Regions from separate parts of the Paenibacillus sp. FSL H8-0034 genome, predicted to be linked through region 2. Evidence: riboswitches for the same ligand, from Rfam matches in the RefSeq annotation. Region 2 holds a riboswitch; each other region holds the start of a gene.
What was found. Region 2 has a riboswitch for cobalamin ahead of NST47_RS31180 (ABC transporter substrate-binding protein). Riboswitches for the same ligand answer to the same signal wherever they lie in the genome.
Positions count from the first base shown of each region.

Region 1: another riboswitch for cobalamin. It lies ahead of nrdI (class Ib ribonucleoside-diphosphate reductase assembly flavoprotein NrdI); the one in region 2 lies ahead of NST47_RS31180 (ABC transporter substrate-binding protein).
Region 3: another riboswitch for cobalamin. It lies ahead of cobJ (precorrin-3B C(17)-methyltransferase); the one in region 2 lies ahead of NST47_RS31180 (ABC transporter substrate-binding protein).
Region 4: another riboswitch for cobalamin. It lies ahead of NST47_RS04035 (ABC transporter substrate-binding protein); the one in region 2 lies ahead of NST47_RS31180 (ABC transporter substrate-binding protein).

Region 1 covers NZ_JBBOBS010000001.1:4,178,948-4,184,757, forward strand. The annotation lists gene metE (5-methyltetrahydropteroyltriglutamate--homocysteine S-methyltransferase) at 1-651, shown strand, start outside; gene glyA (serine hydroxymethyltransferase) at 767-2,017, shown strand; cobalamin riboswitch at 2,144-2,352, shown strand; gene nrdI (class Ib ribonucleoside-diphosphate reductase assembly flavoprotein NrdI) at 2,504-2,866, shown strand; gene nrdE (class 1b ribonucleoside-diphosphate reductase subunit alpha) at 2,853-4,937, shown strand; gene nrdF (class 1b ribonucleoside-diphosphate reductase subunit beta) at 4,957-5,810, shown strand, end outside.
Region 2 covers NZ_JBBOBS010000001.1:6,974,191-6,980,000, reverse strand. The annotation lists gene NST47_RS31210 (Lrp/AsnC family transcriptional regulator) at 1-118, shown strand, start outside; gene NST47_RS31205 (aminotransferase class I/II-fold pyridoxal phosphate-dependent enzyme) at 132-1,331, shown strand; gene NST47_RS31200 (aspartyl-phosphate phosphatase Spo0E family protein) at 1,436-1,702, shown strand; gene NST47_RS31195 (prenyltransferase) at 1,745-2,665, shown strand; gene NST47_RS31190 (DUF6081 family protein) at 2,693-3,421, shown strand; gene NST47_RS31185 (hypothetical protein) at 3,627-4,157, shown strand; cobalamin riboswitch at 4,161-4,316, shown strand; gene NST47_RS31180 (ABC transporter substrate-binding protein) at 4,496-5,521, shown strand; gene NST47_RS31175 (FecCD family ABC transporter permease) at 5,522-5,810, shown strand, end outside.
Region 3 covers NZ_JBBOBS010000001.1:7,127,166-7,132,975, forward strand. The annotation lists gene cobK (precorrin-6A reductase) at 1-302, opposite strand, end outside; gene NST47_RS31845 (sirohydrochlorin chelatase) at 320-1,375, opposite strand; gene cobJ (precorrin-3B C(17)-methyltransferase) at 1,799-3,805, opposite strand; cobalamin riboswitch at 3,975-4,189, opposite strand; gene NST47_RS31855 (anti-repressor SinI family protein) at 4,413-4,592, shown strand; gene NST47_RS31860 (helix-turn-helix domain-containing protein) at 4,664-5,002, opposite strand; gene NST47_RS31865 (VanZ family protein) at 5,163-5,576, opposite strand; gene NST47_RS31870 (helix-turn-helix domain-containing protein) at 5,560-5,810, opposite strand, start outside.
Region 4 covers NZ_JBBOBS010000001.1:853,247-859,056, forward strand. The annotation lists gene NST47_RS04035 (ABC transporter substrate-binding protein) at 1-1,115, opposite strand, end outside; cobalamin riboswitch at 1,306-1,502, opposite strand; gene NST47_RS04040 (MOSC domain-containing protein) at 1,723-2,454, shown strand; gene NST47_RS04045 (GNAT family N-acetyltransferase) at 2,476-2,952, shown strand; gene NST47_RS04050 (DUF6054 family protein) at 3,035-3,364, shown strand; gene NST47_RS04055 (GNAT family N-acetyltransferase) at 3,431-3,883, shown strand; gene dapA (4-hydroxy-tetrahydrodipicolinate synthase) at 3,935-4,819, opposite strand; gene NST47_RS04065 (LysR family transcriptional regulator) at 4,933-5,808, shown strand.

The DNA of each region.
Region 1 (5,810 bases), 2.8 Mb from region 2:
CAAACCGCGCATCCAGTTAAAGGAATGCTGACCGGTCCTATTACGATCATGAATTGGTCATTTGTCCGTGAAGACATACCGCGTGAGCAAATTGCCTACCAATTGGCGTATGCGCTGAGACAAGAAGTGGAAGCACTTGAGCAGGCGGGCATTGGTATGATTCAGGTCGATGAGCCAGCAGTTCGCGAAGGGCTGCCGCTTAAGGAAGCTGAGCAAGCCAATTATCTGGAGTGGGCAGTCAAATCTTTCCGTATAGCCACCTGCACCGTACAGGAAACAACACAAATCCATACGCATATGTGCTATTGCGAGTTCCATGACATGATTGATTCGATAGAAGCGATGGATGCCGATGTTATTTCCATTGAAACATCCCGCAGCCACGGCGAACTGATTCACAGTTTCGAGCTGAACACTTACAAGCTTGGAATCGGCTTAGGTGTATACGATATCCACAGCCCACGTATTCCGAGTGTGGAGGAAATGACCAGCATGATCGAACGCGCTTTGCGGGTATTGGATCCTAAGCTGTTCTGGATTAATCCGGACTGCGGACTTAAAACCCGTGGACTTCAAGAGACGGTTGATTCCTTGCGAAACATGGTTGATGCGACGAAGATTGCCCGTACAAAACATTCCGCACTCGTGTAATTTTAGTATATAGATAGAATACAAGGTTATAGTGGTTACACAAACACGTACGCAGCAGGCTTTGACCGTGTGCGTACGTGCTATTAAGAACATGTCTACTAAGGAGAACAGGACTGTGGAACATTTACGCAAACAAGATCCCAAAATTGTTGAGGCTATGAATTTGGAGATTGGTCGTCAACGAGATAAAATTGAATTGATCGCTTCCGAGAACTTCGTGAGTGAGGCTGTCATACAGGCAATGGGTACCGTGCTGACGAACAAGTATGCGGAAGGCTATCCGGGTAAACGCTACTATGGTGGTTGTGAATACGTGGATATCGTTGAGGATATTGCGCGTGAGCGTGCTAAACAATTGTTTGGTGCTGATCATGCGAACGTACAGCCACATTCCGGTGCGCAAGCTAATATGGCGGTTTATTTGGCAGCCCTGAAGCCTGGCGACACGGTGCTGGGCATGAACCTTGCACATGGCGGCCACTTAACTCACGGTAGTCCTGTGAATGCTTCCGGTATTTTATATAACTTTGTTGCTTATGGTGTAAGAGAAGACGATGCGCGTATCGATTATAACGAGGTCCGCAAATTGGCATTCAAGGACAAGCCCCGCATGATCGTAGCCGGTGCCAGCGCCTATTCACGCATCATCGATTTTGAAGCGTTGGCTTCAATTGCCAATGATGTGGGCGCCTTATTGTTTGTTGATATGGCTCACATTGCAGGTCTTGTAGCAGCAGGCTTGCATCCGAGTCCGGTTCCACACGCGCATTTTGTCACAACGACTACCCATAAAACGCTTCGCGGACCTCGAGGCGGTATGATCCTGTGCCGTAAGCCATGGGCAGCAGCGATTGATAAAGCGGTATTTCCGGGTACCCAAGGTGGACCATTGATGCACATTATTGCGGCCAAAGCAGTTGCTTTTGGCGAAGCGCTTCAGCCAGAATTTAAAACCTACGCGCACAACGTTGTCAATAACGCTAAAACCTTATCCGAAGCCTTATTGGCTGAAGGTATTGATCTTGTATCCGGCGGTACCGACAACCATTTGATGCTGATCGACCTTCGCAGCCTTGGCATCACTGGTAAAGCTGCTGAGCATTTGTTGGATGAAGTAGGCGTAACGGTAAACAAAAATGCGATTCCATTTGACCCTGCTAAGCCCATGGTGACAAGTGGTGTTCGTATCGGCACACCTGCTGCTACCGCTCGTGGCATGAACCAAGAAGCTATGAAAGTAATTGCAAAAATCATCGCATTAACATTAAAAAACCAGTCCGACGAAGCTGTTCATGAAGAAGTACGCGGCATGGTGAAGGATTTAACTGCACAATTCCCGCTTTATCCGGGTTTAAGCTACTCATAGTTGTTTCTTGATTCATAGGGGCTGGCGCATATGCGCTGGCTCTTTTTCTTTGTGGAAACTACGCATATATCACAATTGACAATTACAATATATTGATATATATTTGTATAAATCGTTAATTAACAACTATATATTGTTATGACAGGTGCTTTTTTGTTTAAAGTGAACGAAAAGGCTTAAAAGGGAAGTCCGGTGAAAAACCGGTGCGGTCCCGCCACTGTAAGAGAGAAGTATCGATCTGGTTGGCCACTGATTTTGTATCATACAAAGTCGGGAAGGCGGATCGAATACGTTGATCCTCGAGCCAGGAGACCTGCCTGTTCATTGACACGATTCCTGCGGAGAACAGGTAAGGTGATCGCTTCGTCCGTGACGAGGTAGGCGAAAATTCGTCTGCTCGCTTTGGTGCATTCGGCCCTTATGGCTTCCGGATGTGCTTTTTTTATTGTTAACTTTAGAGCAATGAACGGAATGGGAGGACTAAATATGTTGATCGCCTACGACACCAAGACGGGAAATGTACGCCGTTTTGTTAAAAAATTGAATATGCCAGCGATTCAAATTGAGGATAAGATGGAGGACTTAAATGAGTCTTTCGTGTTAGTTACCTATACCACCGGATTCGGTCAGGTTCCTGAAAAAGTATCTTCTTTTCTGAAAAAAAACCATTCGCATTTAATGGGTGTATCTGCTAGCGGTAACCGAAACTGGGGTGAAGGCTTTGCACGCAGCGCCGATCATATCTCAGCGTTATACGGGGTACCTGTACTGGGGAAATTCGAGCTTTCAGGAACGAGTAAGGATGTAGAGAGGTTTATTCAGGAGGTGAGTTTGATTGCAGCACATTGAGTTGAACAATTTGCTTATGCAGCGAGACGCGGACGGTTTTTTTCAGCTGCATAAAGACAGGGAAGCCGTAGCGGCTTTCATGGAAGAAGTATACCAGAAGACCATCCAGTTCGCTGATACTTCGACCAAAGTTCGGTACATGATTGATAACGATTATTATGAAAATGTGTATGAACGCTACACTCACGATGAAGTCGATGAGATTTACCAAATCAGTCATAGCTTTCGTTTCGAGTTCCCGTCTTATATGGCGGCCTCCAAATTTTATACGGATTATGCGGTGAAAAGCAACGACCATTCCATTTACTTGGAGCATTATCCGGACAGAGTTGCAATTGTAGCTTTGTATCTGGCGGGCGGTGAGATGCAAATAGCAAGGGATTTGGCCACGTCCATGATGGAGCAGCGAATGCAGCCGGCGACTCCGACATTTCTGAATGCAGGGAAAAGCAGGCGCGGTGAAATGGTATCCTGCTTTCTGCTGGAAACCGATGATTCGCTCAACTCGATTAACTATGTACTCGGTACCTGCATGCAGCTTTCGAAAATTGGAGGTGGTGTAGCGGTCAATTTGTCCAAGCTTCGCGGTCGTGGTGAGCCGATTAAAGGTGTTGAGGGCGCGGCCAAAGGAATTATGCCGGTACTCAAGCTGATGGAGGATGCATTCTCCTACGCAGACCAGATGGGTCAACGCAGAGGTTCAGGAGCAGCCTATTATCATATTTTTGGATGGGATGTCATGGAGCTTTTAGATAGCAAGAAGATTAACGCGGATGAGAAAATGCGGCTCAAGACATTATCGATTGGTTTGATTGTGCCTGACAAGTTTTATCAGCTTGCTGAGGATAACAAGCCGTTGCATCTGTTTGCTCCTTATTCTGTTTTTCAAGCGTACGGAAAATACCTGGATGATATGGATCTTGATGATATGTACGACCAACTGCTGGCCGATAACCGGGTGCGTAAAAAGACAGTGATGAGCGCACGGGACATGTTAATCAAAATTGCGATGATCCAGCTCGAATCGGGTTATCCTTATATCATGAACAAAAGCAACGCCAACCGTTCCCATCCTCTGAAAAAGCTGGGTACGATCAACATGTCAAACTTGTGTACGGAAATCTTCCAATTGCAAGAAACTTCGGAAATCACCGATTATGGTTGCCCGGATCTGATCCGTCGGGATATAAGCTGCAACCTCGCCTCCCTGAACATTGCCAATGTCATGGAATGGAAAAAAGTGAGGGAATCTGTCCACGACGGGATGACCGCCCTAACAGCCGTAAGCGATATGACGAACATCGCCAATGCGCCGGGTGTTGCAAAAGCAAACCGGGAGCTGCATTCGGTCGGATTGGGAGCTATGAACCTTCACGGCTATCTTGCCAAAAATAAAATCGCGTATGAAAGCGATGAGGCTCAAGATTTTGTCCGCACTTTTTTTATGATGATGAATTATTATTCCTTGGAAAAAAGCATGGAAATTGCAAAAACGCGTGGCGTCACATTTACAGGCTTCCAGCATTCGGACTATGCGAATGGTACGTACTTCGACCGTTACTTGACAACGGACTACCGACCGGTTACCAGCAAAGTGAAGCTATTGTTCAGCGGGATTCCAGTTCCGTCTCCGGAAGACTGGGAGAATTTGAAGGCTGCTGTGCAGAAGCATGGATTATATCACGCTTACCGCCTGGCAATTGCCCCGACGCAGAGCATTTCATATATTCAGAACGCTACATCAAGCGTGATGCCGATTGTGGAGCCGATTGAAACCCGCACCTATGCCAACTCAACCACCTATTACCCGATGCCGTACATGAGCCGGGATAATTTCTTTTACTATAAATCTGCCTATCAGATGGATCAATTTAAGGTGTTGGATCTAATTGCTGAAATTCAAATACATGTCGATCAAGGAATCTCAACCGTGCTCCATGTTAACAGTGACATCACGACAAGGCAGCTTGCTCGCTACTACATTTATGCAGCTAAAAAAGGATTAAAATCGCTCTATTATACCCGGACGAACAGATTGTCCATCGAAGAATGCATCAGTTGCTCCGTTTAGGGGAAGGGGAAAGATGAAAATGAGTGTTTGGAAAGCTGTAAATTGGAACCGTCCGGATGATGATTTTACCGACACTTTCTGGAAGCAAAATATGATGCAGTTTTGGACGGATGAAGAGATTCCTTTGTCGGATGATCAAATGTCTTGGCTGACGCTGAGCCATGACGAGCGGGAGCTGTATATGAAAGTACTTGGGGGGCTGACCCTGCTGGATACGGTTCAGGGTGGCGTTGGCATGCCCAAAATACTTGAATGGGTTGACGGGCTGCAGCGTAAAGCCGTGCTCGGTTTTATGGGGATGATGGAGCAAATTCATGCCAAATCTTATAGCAGTATTTTCACAACACTGGCTTCAACTGAAGAGATCGACAACATTTTCAGCTGGATAGAAAGCAATCGTTGCTTGCAAATCAAAGCAGAGACGATCTCCCAATATTATAATGGCATTAAGACGCGTGAGGATTTGTATTTGGCGATGGCGGCCTCTGTATTGCTGGAGAGTTATCTGTTTTATAGTGGATTTTTTTATCCGCTTTACTTGGCAGGGCAAGGTAAAATGACGAGTAGTGGTGAAGTCATTAATCTGATACTGCGTGATGAAAGCATTCACGGGTTGTATATTGGCATGCTCGCTCAAGAAATATATGCGCAATTGGATGAAAACGAGCAGCAATCGGCATTCGATAAGCTTCAGAGTCTTATTCGCAATTTGCATAGCAATGAAGAGCTGTACACAGAGGAACTTTACCAATCTGTAGGATTAACTGACGAAGTGAAAGCATTTATCCGCTATAATGCCAACAAAGCATTCATGAATCTGGGGCTCGAACCTATATTTCCAGAGGAGGATATTAATCCAATAGTCCTGAATGG
Region 2 (5,810 bases):
CTCACCGATTGATCGTGTATTATCAACCAAAACCCATTTTATATTAAAAAAATACAAACAGGACGGCATCATCTTCGAAGATAAGGAAGAGGACCCCCGCCTGCTAATCTCCCCGTGAAGGACGATGAGCTATGATTAAGAATAATGAAATACCTTCAACTTCCGTAAAATCCATGTCAGGGTATTTGGCTCCATTGGTGCGGGATATTCCGCCTTCTGGTATCCGGAAGTTTTTTGATTTGGTTAGCGCCAGCAAAGATATTATTTCACTGGGTGTTGGCGAACCCGATTTTAGTACACCGTGGCATATTAGAGAAGCTGCTGTGTATTCTCTGGAGCGGGGAAATACGAAGTATACGCCGAACGCTGGCTTATATGAATTAAGAGAAGCTATCTCCGAATATTTGTACGATTCCTTTCAGGTACCCTATGAGCCAAGCGATGAGGTGCTGGTGACGGTTGGCGGCAGTGAGGCTATCGATTTAGCGCTGCGGGCTTTGGTTGTTCCTGGTGATGAAATCCTGATTGCCGAGCCGAGCTATATTTCCTATTCACCGATCGTACGGATCAGCGGAGGCGTCCCGATAGGTATTGAAACCTTTGCCAAAGATGATTTTAAATTAAAGCCGGAAGCGGTAAAAGCTCGCATTACGCCCAAAACCAAAATTTTGATTGTTAGCTATCCCAGCAACCCGACAGGCGGCATCATGAGCTATGAGGATTGGGTGCCGATTGCCAAAATCGCTGAAGAGCATGACTTGATCGTCATCTCCGATGAAATTTATGCTGAGCTGACCTTCGAGCAAAATCACGTGAGCTTTGCCTCCCTGCCAGGGATGCGGGACCGGACGATTCTGGTTAGCGGATTTTCAAAAGCTTTTGCCATGACGGGCTGGCGTATGGGCTACGCTTGTGGCCACTCCGATATTATCAAGGCTATGCTCAAGATCCATCAGTATACCGTCATGTGTGCTCCAGCAATGGGCCAGGTAGCAGCACTTGAAGCACTGCGCAATGGCATGGAAGAAAAGGATCGGATGGTAGAATCGTATAATCAAAGACGGCGTTTGGTCGTTCATAGCTTTCGGGAAATCGGGGTGCAGTGTCATGAGCCTCAGGGTGCATTTTATGCCTTTCCTTCCATCAGTTCTACAGGCCTAAGCTCGGACGAATTTGCCCAAAGATTGCTGCATGAGGCCAAGGTTGCTGTAGTTCCCGGTGACGTATTTGGACTGGGTGGAGAAGGCTTCATACGTTGTTCCTATGCCTATTCGGTGAACCAACTGATCGAAGCTATTGACCGCATAGGAAATTTTGTTAGAAAATTATAGTTTCGTCAAAAAATGACAAAATAAGCCCGTTTCCTTCCATCTCAAAAGCTGTTATCTTTATAGTATAGTAGTTTTTGAGAGATGCTAAGGAGGGAGGAATTGACGTGGCTTTTCCAGAGTATCAGCTTGGGCAATATTTCCACATCGGTTGGATACGGGAAAAAGATCAGCAACCAAAGTGGTTATTGAAGACCAAGAAGCATGGCTCTGATTTATTGACGTTAGAAGAAGAAATTAGCAGCTTACGTCAACAGTTGGAGATCCTGGTCATTCTAAGGAAAAGCATGTCATCTCCTGAGGTTGTTGCTTTCAGTACGATTCTTGACGAAAAAATTAATCAGTATATGAACCAGAGCAAAAAGGACCGATAGCATTCGGTTCTTTTTATCTTGTAATAGAAAGGAATTGATGAAATGGACAAACTGAAATTATTTATGAAGGCATCCAGATTCCAAGTCATTCCTGTTATGATGATTCCGATTATTCTTGGTGCTTTAGGGGCATATGCGTGGAAGGGTATATTTCATCCGCTGCTTTTTGTCATCACCTTAATTGGCGCCGGAGCTGCCCATCTATTTTCCAATATGATTAACGATTTATGGGACTATCGGAACGGTGTCGATGTTGCTGCAGCAATAAACTCGGGTACGATCTCCACAAATTCAGGATTTTTGGCTAATGGCACGTTATCGGAGAAAACCTTTGCTTTCTTAACCTGGTCCTTATTCTCAGTTGCCCTGATATGCGGTTTGGTGCTTGGGTTGTATGCAGGCTGGTGGGTATTGATCTTCGGCGGTCTGGGAGGCTTGATTGCTTATTTCTATGTGGCACCACCGCTCAAGTTTGGCTATCGAGGCAAAGGCTACAGTGAACTGGCTATTTTGTTGTCCTTTGGGATTTTACCGATTATGGGCAGCTATTTTGTCCAGACGATGGAGCTTGATTATCGCGCACTGCTGTTATCGCTGCCGATTGGTCTGTTAACTACATTGATTTTGTTTAATCATCATTTTTTGCATTGGCAGTCGGATAAACAAGCGGGTAAACATACTTTAGTCGTGGTGTGGGGAGAACAACGAGCTATTCAGTTTTCACGTTTCCTGCTATTTCTGGCGTTCCTTTCATTGTTGGTGTGTGTCCTTTTTCGTGTACTTCCTTATTATTCATTGATTGCTTTGGTTACTGTTATTCCTATATACAAGGTATATGGTATGCTGAAGTCAGAGAATCCTTCGGTCGCTTACCTGCCTTTGATGGGAGCTTCACTACGTGTTACAGTCCGCTGTGGGTCGATCATGATTCTGACGCTGCTGGCACAAGGGATTTTTCAGTAAATTCAACCAGAAAAAGAGGCGGCTTGGATGAGCAGAGAACACATATTAGGAGATTTTCATAACATTTTGTCCGACAAGGATGTCTGGAAAATTGGCGGATTTCCGCTGCAGGACGGTTCCTTCTGGAATTATCGGGAGCCAAATGCTGTAGTTATCGTTCGTAATGGAATTTTATATGTACGCGCACCGCTCAGCCGCAAGCACGATCATGTGCAGTTTCTGGATAATGCGAAGCATATGTATTATTCAGTGGATGCAGTTCAGGTGCCGGAAGCAGGCGAGGTCAGCTTCGAGCTGCAAATCCGTTCAAGAACGACGGGGACAGCCGCCCATGATTTGTATGATGGTTTTGTTTCACTGAATTTGCTGGATTTTACTACAGGCGCAGCGCTTGATTTTTTTGTGGGGAATGATACGTTTGCCAGCGTCTATGGAATTCTTCCTTTTCCTGGCGTCGAGGTTCCGGAATCGGACAAAACCAGATTTTTTTGTATTTTCAAGGAAGAGACGGATTTTCAGCCGCGAGAGTTCAATACGTATCGAATTACGTACAATCGTGGAAATGACGAGGTTATTTTTGCGGTTAATGGTGTCGAGGTTCGGCGAGAACGGCAGGTGCCAATCAAGTTGAATCAATTCACGGTTGCCCTTGGAATTATGACGGAAAAGGATTTGACCCCCGAGGGCAGCGTATCGGTTCATGGTCAAACGGTTATTGCCGAGTGGACGCCAATTAAAGTGACGTATCAGGATTAAAGGCTGCTGCTTTCCTGAAGTTGCCGAAGTATTGTAATGCTGTGTTTGTGGATGAGGTTGGATTCGAGATAACCCTTTGAGCCTGAACGGCTTGAAGGGTATTTGTCATACGTATTAGTTTTTGTGGAATGATAGCTTTTGTGATAAGATGTGAGGTGAGATTTCAGTACGGACGGCTGGTTGGTTGGTCTGGGAGGAGAGACAGATGAAGGCGAAATTTGCATGTTTAGGGTTGATTTTATTGCTGATTTTGACAGGCTGTGGGGGGCCGAAGGCTGATGTGCCGATATTTATGATGTCGAGCAGCGGCATCCCGAGTGAAGTGGGCGATAAGCTGGAGGCTAGTTTGGTGGAAAAGCTGGGACAAGCACCAACGGTTAAAATACAAACAACGCCTATTTTTTCCATGGAAAAGCTGGTCGTAGAAATTGCGGCTGGCGATAACGGAATCATTGTCGTACCTAAGGAGCAGTTCAAGGCACTCGGTCAGCAGGGCGGTTATGTCAGTCTGGATGCGGTAGCCAAAGCCGAGGATTTCCCTGATGGTGTAATGGAGATCCCCGTGGATGGAAAATCCGGAGGCGTCGAGAAGCATCTCTATGGCATACCTCTGGAACAAACGAAGTGGTTGACAGATTTAAAGCTTAATGGTAAAGATCTGATTGCGTTTGTACCGGCTAATGCGAAGAAGCAGGATCTGGTTATGCAGGTTTTAAAGGTAATTGCCCAAAAATAACAATTTAATAAAGCTTGAACAGGTGCCTGTAAGCTGTTGCTTATCGGGTTAAAAGGGAAGCTGGTGCAAATCCGGCGCGGTCCCGCCACTGTAAAGGAGAAATCACCAATCAGGTACAAACTCTCAAGTCAGGAAACCTGCCTGTTCACTGCAAAGACTGTCCCTTTCGAGGAAAAAGGAGCGTCGCGTTTGAATGATCAGAGGCTCTTCGAGCTTGGTGTAATCGTTTATTTAGCGCATGCCCCTCTTGTTTCTTTGTGAAAAGAAGCGAGAGGTTTTTCTTTTGTTGGGGGAAGCGAGGAAGGAGCTTTAAGATGAAGCTAGGGAATATAAGCAAAATGCAGCGCCACAGTTCGAAGCTGGCTGTGCTGATTGGTATGATTGTACTGCTGCTGATCATAGCAGGCTGCGGGAACTCAAGCGTATCACCAGGCAAGGGAGAGCTTGTTGAACCACCGAAGGCAGGTACTGGCCAGGGTTCGCAGCTGCCTAATGGGGAGACAGCAGCTCCAACTGCTAAAGCGACTGTCTATCCGCTCAAAGTGAAGGACGCAACAGGAAAGGAATTTGTTTTTGACAAAGCGCCTGCCAGACTGGTATCGATTTCTCCAAGTGAGACGGAGACGCTGTTCGCGCTCGGCTTGGGTGAGCAGGTGTATGGAGTATCGGATTTTTGTGATTATCCGGCAGAGGCTTTGAAGAAGCCGAAGATGGGCAGCATCGTCAAGCCTAATGAGGAGGCGCTGCTGGCATCGAATGCGGATCTGATTGTTACAGGTGTGTCGATGAAAACACCGACCGTAGAGCAGCTGCGTTCACTTAAATTGAATGTGTTCAAGGTAGAGCCGAAAACTGTCGACGATGTATTGAATAATACGCTGCTGTTCGGTCAAATTTTCAATAAGCAGGAGCAGGCGGAGAAGCTGGTTGCCGAGATGAAGGCAGATCGCCAAAAGGTGACGGATGCCGTCAAGAACCTGCAGCCGGAGCAGAAAAAACGCGTATTGCTTGAATTCTCACCAGGCTGGACAGTTGGCAAAGGCGAATTCATGGACGAGCTGATTACGTTATCCGGGGGTATCAATATTTATGGAGAAATACCCGGCTATTCGCAGCTGAATGAAGAAAAGGTTATCGCCGCCAATCCACAAATTATTTTGTACCCGAGCAATCTGATCGACGACAAATCGAAAAAAACTTTAGATCAAATTATTAAAGAACGCAGCGGCTGGGAAAAAATCGATGCCGTGAAAAACAATCGGATCGTGGGAGTCGACAAAGACTGGATCAGCCGTCCGGGACCACGGATTACACAAGGTCTCGTTGATATTGCCAAGGGCATATATCCGGAATTGGTGAAATAAATGAAGCAAAAGCTGTTGATTTGGGGAGGGGCAGGCATGCTGCTCCTTCTTCTTGCCATTACGCTATCCTTATCGATTGGGACGGTCCAGCTCCCTCTACTGCAGGTGTGGGGGATCGTGGCTCACCAGCTTCCATGGATAGGCGACCATATATCGGTGAATTGGGAAGCTTCCTCCGAGCAGATCGTTTGGCGGGTACGGTTTCCGAGGGTGGTGCTTGGCGTATTGGTAGGTGCTTCGCTTGGAGTTGCCGGTGCCGCTTTCCAGGGAGTGCTGCGCAACCCACTGG
Region 3 (5,810 bases), 150 kb from region 2:
AGCCGATCCCGTTCATAGCGAATATAAGGCACGTCCGCTTCGCGGGCAGCGGTGATTGCGTTCTTCGAGGCTTCCTCGGCAAAAGGATGCGTGGCATCTACAATCGTACGAATACCGCGCTCCTTGACTAATGCAGCTAACTGCTCGGCAGTTAACCGACCTACCATCACAGGCAGACCGGCATTCTCCATCGATTGCGCAGCACTGTCTGTTACAACAGTAGTAAGCAGGTCATAACCCGTCTGCTGAATGGAAACAGCAAGCTCTCTTGCGTCGCTGGTTCCGGCCATAACTAATATCATCGTTACGCCTCCTTCTATTAGGATGATGCAACCGTCTTGTTGTTGACAGGCTGTTTATCGCGATCATGCTCTTCGTCATGCGAATGATCGTGGCGGTGATGATCGTCATGGTCGTGGTCATGATGATCATGCCCATCTGCATGTTTATGTTCGTGAGTATGTTCATGATCGTGCCCATGATGATCATCGTGGCCGTGGTCGTGGTGATCGTGTCCATGATGATGATCATCATGATCATGGTGGTGGTGATCGATATGCTCCATCGCGGCGATCCGGTACTGACACATATCACAGTTCATTTTGGCTTCGCCCTGCAAAGCTTCTGTTGCACGTTCTATCAAAATTTGCCGCAGCTTCGGATGAAATCCAAAGTAATCAGCCAGTGAAAATTGATGCTCGGGGTAGCGTTCTTCAAAGGTTTCCAGCATGCTCTCCATCCGTTTGATCAGAACGCCCGTGAATAAAAAGTAGGGAAGTATGATGACCTTACGGGCGCCGAGCTTCAAACATCGTTCCATTCCCTCTTCCAGCAAAGGAGCCGTTACACCAATGAACGCCGTTTCTACCCATTTTACTTTCAGCTTTTCCCAAAATAACCGGGATATTTTGAACAGATCGCTGTTAGCGTCAGCATCGCTGCTGCCTCGTCCCACGACCAATATGGCCGTTTCTTCCAGCTCCTGTCCTTGCTCCTGCAAGGTAGCTTCCGTTATTCCGGCTGCTCCCAGTCGTGATGTGAGAATGTCCAATACCTGCTCATGCACACCTATCGGCCTGCCATAATTGAAACGGATTGACGGGTGACGCAGCTTGGCCTCATCGATAGCTGCAGGAATATGAATCTTGGCATGTCCAGCAGAAAATAAAGTAATGGGCACCACAGCGATCTGCGTCGCACCCTTGGCTACACATTGATCAATTCCCTGACGAATGTTCGGCTTCTCGAACTCCAAAAAGCACGTTTCAACGAGCGGCCCTTGAAGCTCCTTCGCAATCGCGCCAACAAATTGTCTGATTTCTTCATTACCCTCGGCATCCTTACTACCATGCCCTACAAATAATACAGCGTTCATGGGTTACCTCCTCATAGTTTTCCGAAGGAAAACTGTATCATAAGCTCAACTATGTTTTCCTAATCAAAAACTGACTTCATAAACGTAAGCTTCATATCACTTAGAAAAACTATTTTTGAATGCCTTAACAGCATCGTACAAAGGCGGATGTTAGCAAAACTTATTATTATAGAAGCATCTCTCTCAAAATAAGCAGCTGATCCGATATAAAACATCATAACAGCAGCGTCTTTCATACGAAAAGTAACGGGTACGATATAAAACATCGTTAGAACTAAACAAATCGAACAATTTGGATGAAATCGTTCACCTTACGATGTTTTTCATCGTTACAACTGCCTGCAGCTTCGAATCATTCGGCCATACGATGTTTTGCATCATTACAAGCATCATATTCGTATGGCCTATCCATGCTAAAAGCTCCTAATCTCCGCAAATCGCATTTTCTATAGTAAAGACAGGCAAATCTTGATGACGGTAGCCTTCAAGCTCCTTGACTCTTTTAAAAAACTTATGGAATCTTTCATTCGGATGACCTTCGGTTACGTATCGATGCATAATATTTTCAATCGTGGTGACCAAATCCTCAGGCTTAATCCCTTCAGCAACCGGCTGAGCCGGGTGAACGTTACGACCTACGGTTTTACCGCCCAGGAACAAGTCGAACTTCTCCCTGCGGTAGACGATTCCGATGTCCTCGTTGACGGCACCATAGCAGGCCATTCCGCAGCCATTGAAACCGATTCGCATTTCCTTGGGAACGCCCAGCCCACCGAGCTTCGCCTGCAGCTCCTCCGCATAAGGAATAGACTCGCCCTTCTCGCCATTGCAAAAATCGCAAGCCTTTACCTGTGCGACATCGCCGATCGGAGCCAGCAATAATCCTTCCTTGCTAAGCTTATCCGTAATCTCTGCCGGATTATCTGTAGGCACACGCAAGATCAGTTGATGATGTGGCGTATATTCCATCGATCCCTTGTCGCCGACAACGGCTGCCAAAGTCAGCATCTGCTTCGCCGTGAACTGCTTGTTGGCCACGCCTGGGCTGACGGCAAGCTCAAAGATCGATTGCTGCCTGAACAAACCTGCTGTGACCGCAGCAGGTGCTGCAGATCGTGCCGGTTCAGCAGTTGATGCAGTCACCACAGATGGTGCCGCCAACGTGTTGACTGCTGCCACTCCATTCCTTCGATCCACAAGCTGCAGCGCCTCCATGGCCAGCAGCAGTGGATCTGCACTGACGTGGCGTTCTGCTACTGCTACAGCACTCGGCTCAACAGCAGTGGACACACCTACTATCGTTGCCCTTCCAAACGGTCCTTCGTTGTGCAACAAAGCAGGTTTACCTGAAGTCGCTTTTCCCAATACACCCTCACTGGAAGCCAGCTTCGGTGTATCTGTTGTTCCCGGTCTTGGCGATGCGGAGCTCGCTAACAGGGTATCTGGCTGGCGGATTGCCGCTGATGTCGACCCAACGTTCGGGATGCGCTCATCCTCCTCGTCATCCCATTCCTCATCGTCTATATCCTCAATCAGGGAGTCTCCTTCTGCTTCGGATTCCCATTCCTCATCATCGTATTCGTCATTCGCTTCCTCGGGCAGCTGCTCCAGCGCCCAAGGCTCTGCTTCCTGCCGCAGCCGCTGATGCGGCCGCAGTGGCTGCACGTCGGCGCCGAGCGTGTACTTGCGTTGGTAGCCGCGAGGCGTAATCATCAATCCGTCATAGACCATTGTTGACGAATTGCCGATAATGACCGTAGTCAGCATGCCGATATCGTGATCCAGCATATCCCGCAGGTTCGTTAGTACAATATGCTGACGATCCCGATACGCGCTTTTCACAATGCCAACTGGTGTTTCCGGTGAACGATACTTCAGCAGAATCCGCTGCGTCTCCACAATTTGCCGAGTCCGTCTGCCACTTCGCGGATTGTACAAGGCGATTACGAAGTCCGCCTGTCCAGCCGCTTCAACCCGCCGCTCAATCAGTTCCCAAGGCGTCAAATGGTCGCTAAGACTGATCGTGCAGGAATCATGCATAATCGGTGCGCCCAGCAGGGATGCCGATGAGTTAATCGCCGAAATACCGGGAATAATCTCAACCTCCACGCCGTCCTCCGGGTGCCAGCCCTTTTCCATCAGTACTTCGTACACCAGACCCGCCATTCCGTATACACCAGCGTCACCGCTCGAAATGACCGCAACCTTTTTCCCTGCTTCCGCCTGCCGCACCGCCTCTTGAGCACGGCTCACTTCCTCAGTCATACCCGTTCTTACAATTTGCTGATCGCTCAGCAAACCGCTGATTAAGTCTACATAGGTGTTGTAACCGATGATTACATCGCTCTCCTGGAGCGCTTCACGAGCCCGTTTCGTTATATGTTCAAAGCTGCCGGGTCCAAAACCGACAATCAGCAATTTCCCTGCCACAAGCTGCACATCCTTTCCCTATCCACATCCATAAAATGACAACAAAAAAAGCACTTCCAATGTGTTAGAAATGCTGTTGCATCACATACATACATCGACAACAGGCTCTCTGCCCTTTACCTCTGTAAGTAAGCCAGTCTCTAACACTTGCCTAAATCCACGTAGGTTAACAGTGTTGTTTAAACAGGCAGGTTTCCTGACTCAGAACATCGTGCCCGACTCCTTCCCAAAGCACTAATGCTGCTTCAGTGGATACATCTTTCAGGCATTTGCCAATCTCGATTAGCGTTCTTTACAGTGGCGGGTCCGTGCCGGATTTGAACCGGCTTCCCTTTTAAGCGAATGAGATTTCTCAGCACTCGCACCTATTCTATCACGTATACAATTGTCTGGTTTCATCATATCACCCGTAAGGAAGCTTTGTCTATGTTCGAAGTTCGCCCCATACGGTAACCTAACCGTTCTTGCTTCTTCAAAAATGTTAAATATGATACATTTTGTATAAAAACTAATAATCATGATTGATTTCGCAAAATAAACATGCAATAATACATTTAATGATACATATTGTATCCAACCGCATTCATTTATTTAGGAGGGGTTACCTGTGAGTAGCACGAACCGAGTGGAGCTTGAGTTGCTTGATCTGGAGTGGGTGGAGCTTATTATGAGTGCTCGTAAGATGGGGCTTAATCCGTGCGACATTCGCGCATTCCTGTCAGGCCCCGAGCAACCTGTGCCGCATCTGGATATGAACACTGAAAATGATCAATATGTTCTCAAGTGAAATACAAGACGAGTGGTTATGTTTAACGCAGGGGGCTAACTTATAAAGTGTCTGATACAGAGCTTGCTCAGCTAGTCATCGTTAGGACGGTTCATTACCCACTTGTTGTACTCCAGATACTCACGAAACCGCTTCTTGTCCACCCCTGATGACATCGCGTCTTTAATAATGTCATACCACTCCTGATCAAATTCATTGTCATTAGCGGTCGGTTCCTCGGAATCAATAAGTCTGTTTACCGTCACGTTTAATACAGCCGCAATTTTTTCGAGAAACTCAATGGAAGGATTTTTCTGAATATCACGTTCTAATTTACTTATATACGATTTAGCAACGCCTGCACGTTCGGCCAGCTCCGTCAGAGACATTCCCTTTTCTTTTCTAAACTGCTGGACACGTTTACCTATCATTCTGAATCTTCCCTCTTCACTTGATGAATTGAGATAACTTAGTGACTACAGTATATCAAAATTCTCTTTAAAGAACAAACTCGTTTTTCCAACGAGCCAATCGTATTTTGTACAAAAAGCCCCAGAAGGGGCTCTTTGTCGTGCAACTGTACAAACGCAATTATCGTCGTCTCTTCAAATAAACAAAAATCAATAGAAATAAACACGCTGACAATGAATCAAGGAGGACATCTTGTGCTAAAGGAGTCCGGTCAGGTACAAAGGATTGATGCCATTCATCCAGTACAGCGATCAGAGTGGCACCAAACCACGCGTAACCGATTGCATGCTGTCTGATGACTATATATAGCAATACACCTAGTAGTCCATAGGTCAGAATATGCGCAGATTTGCGTACGATTACATTCATTGCATATGCATGATTTTCAGTCATACCCGTTATACGCCGAATGATCACCATCGTGTGTTCTCCGGTAAATATCTGAAAAACAGCTAGCCAATAAATAACACCCAAAGAGACCACCAATACGATCCACCAAAGCCAGGGCTGTATCCTTCTACTTGTTTTTGTCATTGTGCCATTTCATAAACTCAATAATGATTTTGTATTCATGAATCTGTTCTTTATTAATACCTGATTTTCTCAAATCATAAATAAAATCCATCCACTCTTTTTCAATTTGCTTTTTTTCCGCATCACCTGTAATAAGTAACAGCCTCTTGAGGTCAACCTTTAAAACCGAGGCTATTTTTTCCATAACATGAATGGATGGATTTTGTTGAAGATTTCTTTCGATACAGCTCAAAT
Region 4 (5,810 bases), 6.1 Mb from region 2:
AGCTTTTGACCATCCTTGGTACGAACGCCGTCTGCTCCGGCTTTCCAGCCTGCTTCTTCAAGCAGCTGCGCTGCCTTGGCACGGTCGGATTCCGGCCCTTTGTCCAGTGCATACGGAAGTCCCTTCGGGAAGTGGCCTGTCACGGGCTCGGCAAACCCACGGCTCACCCCGTCAATGAGCTCTTTGCGATCCAAGGCCAGGCTTATAGCCAAGCGAACCTTGGGGTCTTGAAAAGCAGGAACCTTTTTAATGTTCAGCCATAGATTGCGCGTTGAGCCCGGAGGGTACAGCACATTGAATTTTTTATCCTTTTCATAGGCAATGCGTTGTTCAACCTCCACATTCATATCCGCGTCAGTATCTCCGCTTTTCATAGCGAGCAGGCGACCTTGACCATCGGAACCCAGCCTTGCCTCTATACGCTGAAGCTTGGGTTTTGTGCCCCAATAGGTGGGAACGGCTTCGGCAATCAGCAACTCGCCCGGAATGAATTGCGTGGGCTTCATGAATCCGGTTAAATCGGCTTCTTTATTAAATTTATCGCCAAGGCGATCCGCTTCAGCCGCATTGTGAATTGCAAATCCGGTAAGCTTGAATATAAAAGCCGGGTCGGGCTTAGGTGTTTTGAACTGAATGTGCAGCGCATCCTTGACGATGAATTCCACGCCGCCGATCTGTGAGGAAGCCCGCTTGTTCAGCTTCTGATGGCGTTCAAGCGCTGCTTTGACTGCTGCCGCATCCATCACGGCTCCGCTCCAAAACTTCACATTAGGCTGCAGCTCCATTTCCCAAAGGGTAGGCTCTACGTTTTTCCATGACTTGGCCAGCCATGGACGTAAGGTTGCATCATCATTGAGCATGACCAATGGCTCGGCAATCCCGTCTGACGTAATTCGCTGTGCATCCACATTAGTTGGATCCAACGAGCGGGGCATATTCAAGGTAACATATTTCAGCACCTGTTGATCGGCCATCGCGGAGCTTGTACCTGCTGCGGCACTGTTTGCACCTGTACCTGAGCTCGCTGAGTTTGTAGCCGTACTGCAAGCGGATAATGCGATGAGTAAAGTCAAAATGAATGTGAGCCAACTACTTTTCTTTAAATAAACCAACATCTTGTTTGTCTCCTCCTGTGTTCCTTCTCATAATTGTATTTCCTGTGTCACCTTGTTAAAGCCGGAACATCGTATACAACGCAAAAAAGACATCGTTACCCTATAACAAGAAAAAGGTAAAGATGCCCATAGTTTTATTGTATGAAACTTTTGGCCGTCCTTAACACCTCCCTATCCTTCGTAGGTAAAAGCAGTGTTGTCAGAACTGGCAGGTCTCCTGGCTTCGGGATCATGATCATCAACGGCCTTCCCAATCTTAACATGGCTAAGATCAGTGGCATAATCGTTGAGGACTTCTCCGTTACAGTGGCGGGACCGCGTCGGCATTGCACCGAACTTCCCTTTTAAGCTTCAGCTTGCTGAAGCACCTGTTCCCACAAATATTCAATTATCAACCTTGATCATAAACAATATTAATATCTTATGCAATACCAATATAAAGTAAGTGAAATAAAAATTGCAGCTGTCATCGTCCAACGGTATGGGAATTATCAGTTTAATCCCAATCTTTCCTTTGACATGATTCATGTAAAAAATTACTATTTGATTATACTTAAACACTATCTGTATAGGGTTATCAATCGTGAATTGAAAAGAGGTGGTCATTTTGGCAGCATCTTGTATTGGTGAACTCCGTGAAATCCATCGATTTCCAGTAAAGTCATTCGCGGGTGAACGTTTAGAGAGTGGCATAATTGAGAGATACGGATTGTATGGCGACCGCTGTTATGCTTTTATAGATGAAACCAAGGAAGGATGGGATAGCTTTATTACCGCAAGAAGCATCCCTGAAATGCTCGGTTATAAAGCGGAGCTCATGGGTGAAGGATCGGAAAATGAGTTTCCTAATATTCATGTAACCTCGCCGTTTGGGCGGAATTTTACATGGAATGAAGCTTTGCTGGATGAAATACAAAGGTTTTCCAAGAAAAAGATAACGATGCAAAGCTATGATCCCCAGAAGTCCGACCTCTTGGCTGTTGATGCGAGCAGTATTCTGATTGTCACAACAACCTCATTACGTAAGCTTGAAGAGATCTGGGGCAAAAGATTGGATTTGCGTCGGTTTAGAGCAAACTTCATTGTGGCCTTAGATGACGAATCAATCGATGAAAGCGACTGGATTGGAAAGCGGTTAGTCGTGGGCGATACACATTTACAAGTAGATAAGTATTGTCGCCGTTGTTCCATGATTACGATTGATCCTGATACGCAGAAGCATGATACTTCTCTATTGAGGAAAGTAAATGAGGAGATGAATTTGAACTTTGGCGTGTATGCTTCTGTAGCACAGGTGGGCCAGATTCATGTAGGTGACAAGGTATATCTAGAGCATTGAAAATAGCAAGGAGTCACTCGTATGATAATAAGAAAGTTTCAAGATTCCGATATCAATCAGATCGTTTCATTATTTTACGAAACCGTACATACCATAAATGCACAGGATTATTCAGCAGATCAGCTGCAGGCTTGGGCACCAAAGGACGAAAAATTCGCTAAAATCTCGGCTTGGAAAGTTTCGTTGAGTCGTAACATTACATACATAGCGGAAATGAATGGTGAAATCGTCGGGTTTGCCGATATGACCTCAGAGGGTCACTTGGATAGATTTTATGTACATAAAGATTATCAGGGGCAGGGGATAGCCTTTGCCTTGGTGAATAGACTCGAAGCAGAAGCAAAAGAATTAGGGCTAGCTGAAATGGATACGGAGGCAAGTATCACGGCAAAACCCTTTTTTGAACGGCAAGGATATCAATCCATTCAATTGCAGGTTGTTGAACGCAAGGGTGTTAAGTTGGTTAATTTTAAAATGACTAAACAATTATCGAACTAAACGAATAAGTTGATTGCGTATCATTTAAGCATCTATAATGTAAGGATGATATACAGTCTTTCGTTAAGGGGAGATGGATACAATGAGTACAATTAGCTTTAATGTCAACATCGCACCATTGGCGGCTTTGAATTTAGTTAAAGACAACCAGAACGCTGATCTCGTACATGAAGAGTATCACAATGTGGGTCAGGATAAGCTTATCGGCACCCAGATTTATGAGAAATATTATTTTAGATCTAAAAATCGTGCGGCGCTTATTGTTATTATCGATAATTTAAAGGGTACTACCAACGTAAGGGCTATTGCTACAGGAAGCTCCGAAGGATTGATTTTCAATTTCGATTGGGGTGCTGCAGTCGATTTTGCTTCTTCAGTAGAAAATATTTTAGATCCTTATATTATCGAATAAGGCCAACTATGATTGCTCGATATCGTTTATTTTAAATACGGCTGCCGTTTATAAAGGAGTACATCAATGGAAATTCGCATGTTAGGTTCTAATGAATCACTGCCTATGGAGCTGCTCTTATTAGCAGACCCCTCCGAACAAATTGTTAGAGACTATCTGGAAAGAGGGCAATGTTACGTGGCAGAGCTGAGTGAAGCTGTTATCGCTGTTTATGTATTACTGCCAACAAGACCTAATACCGTTGAACTGGTGAATATAGCCGTCCATGAGGACCATCAAAGCAGAGGAATAGGCAAACAATTAGTTCACCACGCTATTCATAACGCTAAATTACAGGGATATAAAACAATCGAGGTAGGCACAGGCAACTCTGGGATCGGGCAGCTGGCACTTTACCAAAAATGTGGGTTTAGAATGATTGGCATAGATAGGGATTTTTTTGTCAGACACTATGCGGAAGAAATTGTTGAAAACGGTATCCGCTGTAGAGACATGGTGAGATTATCACAGGAATTATAAGAAAAAGCTGCCGCGAGGCAGCTTATTTATTTTAAGGGATCGAGAAAGTGATTAGTAACCGAATTGCGGCATCATCTGCTCCAATTCCAGCTGTAATTGATTAGAAATCGGCCCCATCGGTAAACGCAGGGTGTCAGATGAGATGACTCCTTGTCGGGTAAGTATCCACTTGATAGGTGAGGGATTCGATTCCTGAAAAAGACCTCGAATTAAGGGAACCAGCAGATCGAATGCCTGTTTGGCTTGAATAAAGTTACCGTTGCTAGCGAGTTCAAAGACATGGATTAAAGCTTCTGGAATAACATTTGCTGATGCCAGCATGCCACCACTCGCCCCCTGACTTAACATGGCGTGAAAATAATGGTCTTCCCCACAAAGAATTGGCTTCGTATCATAACGTGTCAGCTCCGAGATGAGCTCAATGCCGCCTGAGCTATCTTTTAAACCGATTACCTGGTCCAAATCCATTATTTTTCTTATCGTATCTGTGGTTAACCGAACTCCAGTACGGGAAGGAATCTCATAGGCTATAATCGGTACTCCAACCTGTGCGACCCTCCGGAAATGTTCAAGAATACCCTCTTGCGAAGGACGACTATAGTAGGGCGTCACAACGAGAACAGCATCTGCGCCTAATAATCCTGCCATTTCTGTTCGTTTCACTGTAGAAACGGTACTATTCGTTCCTGTACCGATGACAATGGGGATTCGTTTCTGCTGCATACATGCCTGTGTCGTCTGTACGAGCTCGCTCACCTCTTCCCACATAACCGTCGGTGCTTCGCCGGTGGTACCGTTAATAACCAACCCTTGAATATCGTGTGTCAGCAGCTTCCCGATGTAATTCTGATACGAATCCAGATCTAACTGTTCATTCCCAGTGAAGGGAGCTACAACGGGCACATAAATGCCTTTTACATCCGTTTCTTTCAACATAACGATTCCTCCCATTCTTCTTTCGTGATTTAACTTTACCATGGAATATTACATCATAGTTATCTATAATAAGTGATAGATAGTATCAATAATATTGATGTATGGGGGATATGATGGAGCTAATCTATTTGCAAACCTTTAGGGAAGTAGCGGTACGTCAAAGCTTTACCCGGGCAGCGGAAGAGCTTGGGTATGCACAATCCAGTGTGACCATGCAGATTCAGAGATTGGAAAAGGCTTATGAGGTCAAGCTATTTGAACGGTATGGCAGAGGGCTTCGTCTGACTTCGGCTGGAGAGGAGCTGCTGAAGGTCGCTATTCAAATGCTTGATCTATACCAAGAGTCTAAGGAAAAGCTGGCCAAGCAAGGAGGGGGGACTCTTTCGATCGGAACGATTGATTCATTGGCTTCATATTTTCTCCCACCTTGGATTCAGCACATTCGACAGCAATACCCTGATCTAGCCATCCGACTTCAGCCTGATCGTGAAGCACACATTGTTAGCAAAGTAAGAGAAGGTGAAATTGATATCGGGCTTATCCTGGAAAATAAACCGTCAGATCCAACGCTCGGGTGGACCAAGATTAAAGAAGAACCTCTGGTGCTGATCGCCAATCCGAATCATCCGCTAGCTGCACTTAGTAACATACAGTTGGAGCAGCTAAATGGTGTTGAGTGGATTATGGCAGAGGATAGCTGCAATTACCGGATTATGCTGGAAAAGGTACTGCGGACACATGGAATTTCGTATCGAATAGGATTGGAATTAGGCAACCCCGAAGCTATTAAAAGATGTGTTAGGGTCGGTTCAGGTATTTCCTTATTGCCGAGAATGGCAGCTGAAGAAGAAATACAGAGAGGGGAATTAGCAGTCCTTCCATTCGCACATCCCGACATACGATTGGACCTGCACATGGTTATTCACCCGAAAAAATGGATGTCACACGCACTGTCGGATTTTATCGAAATGCTCAAGTTGAGTTCATAAAC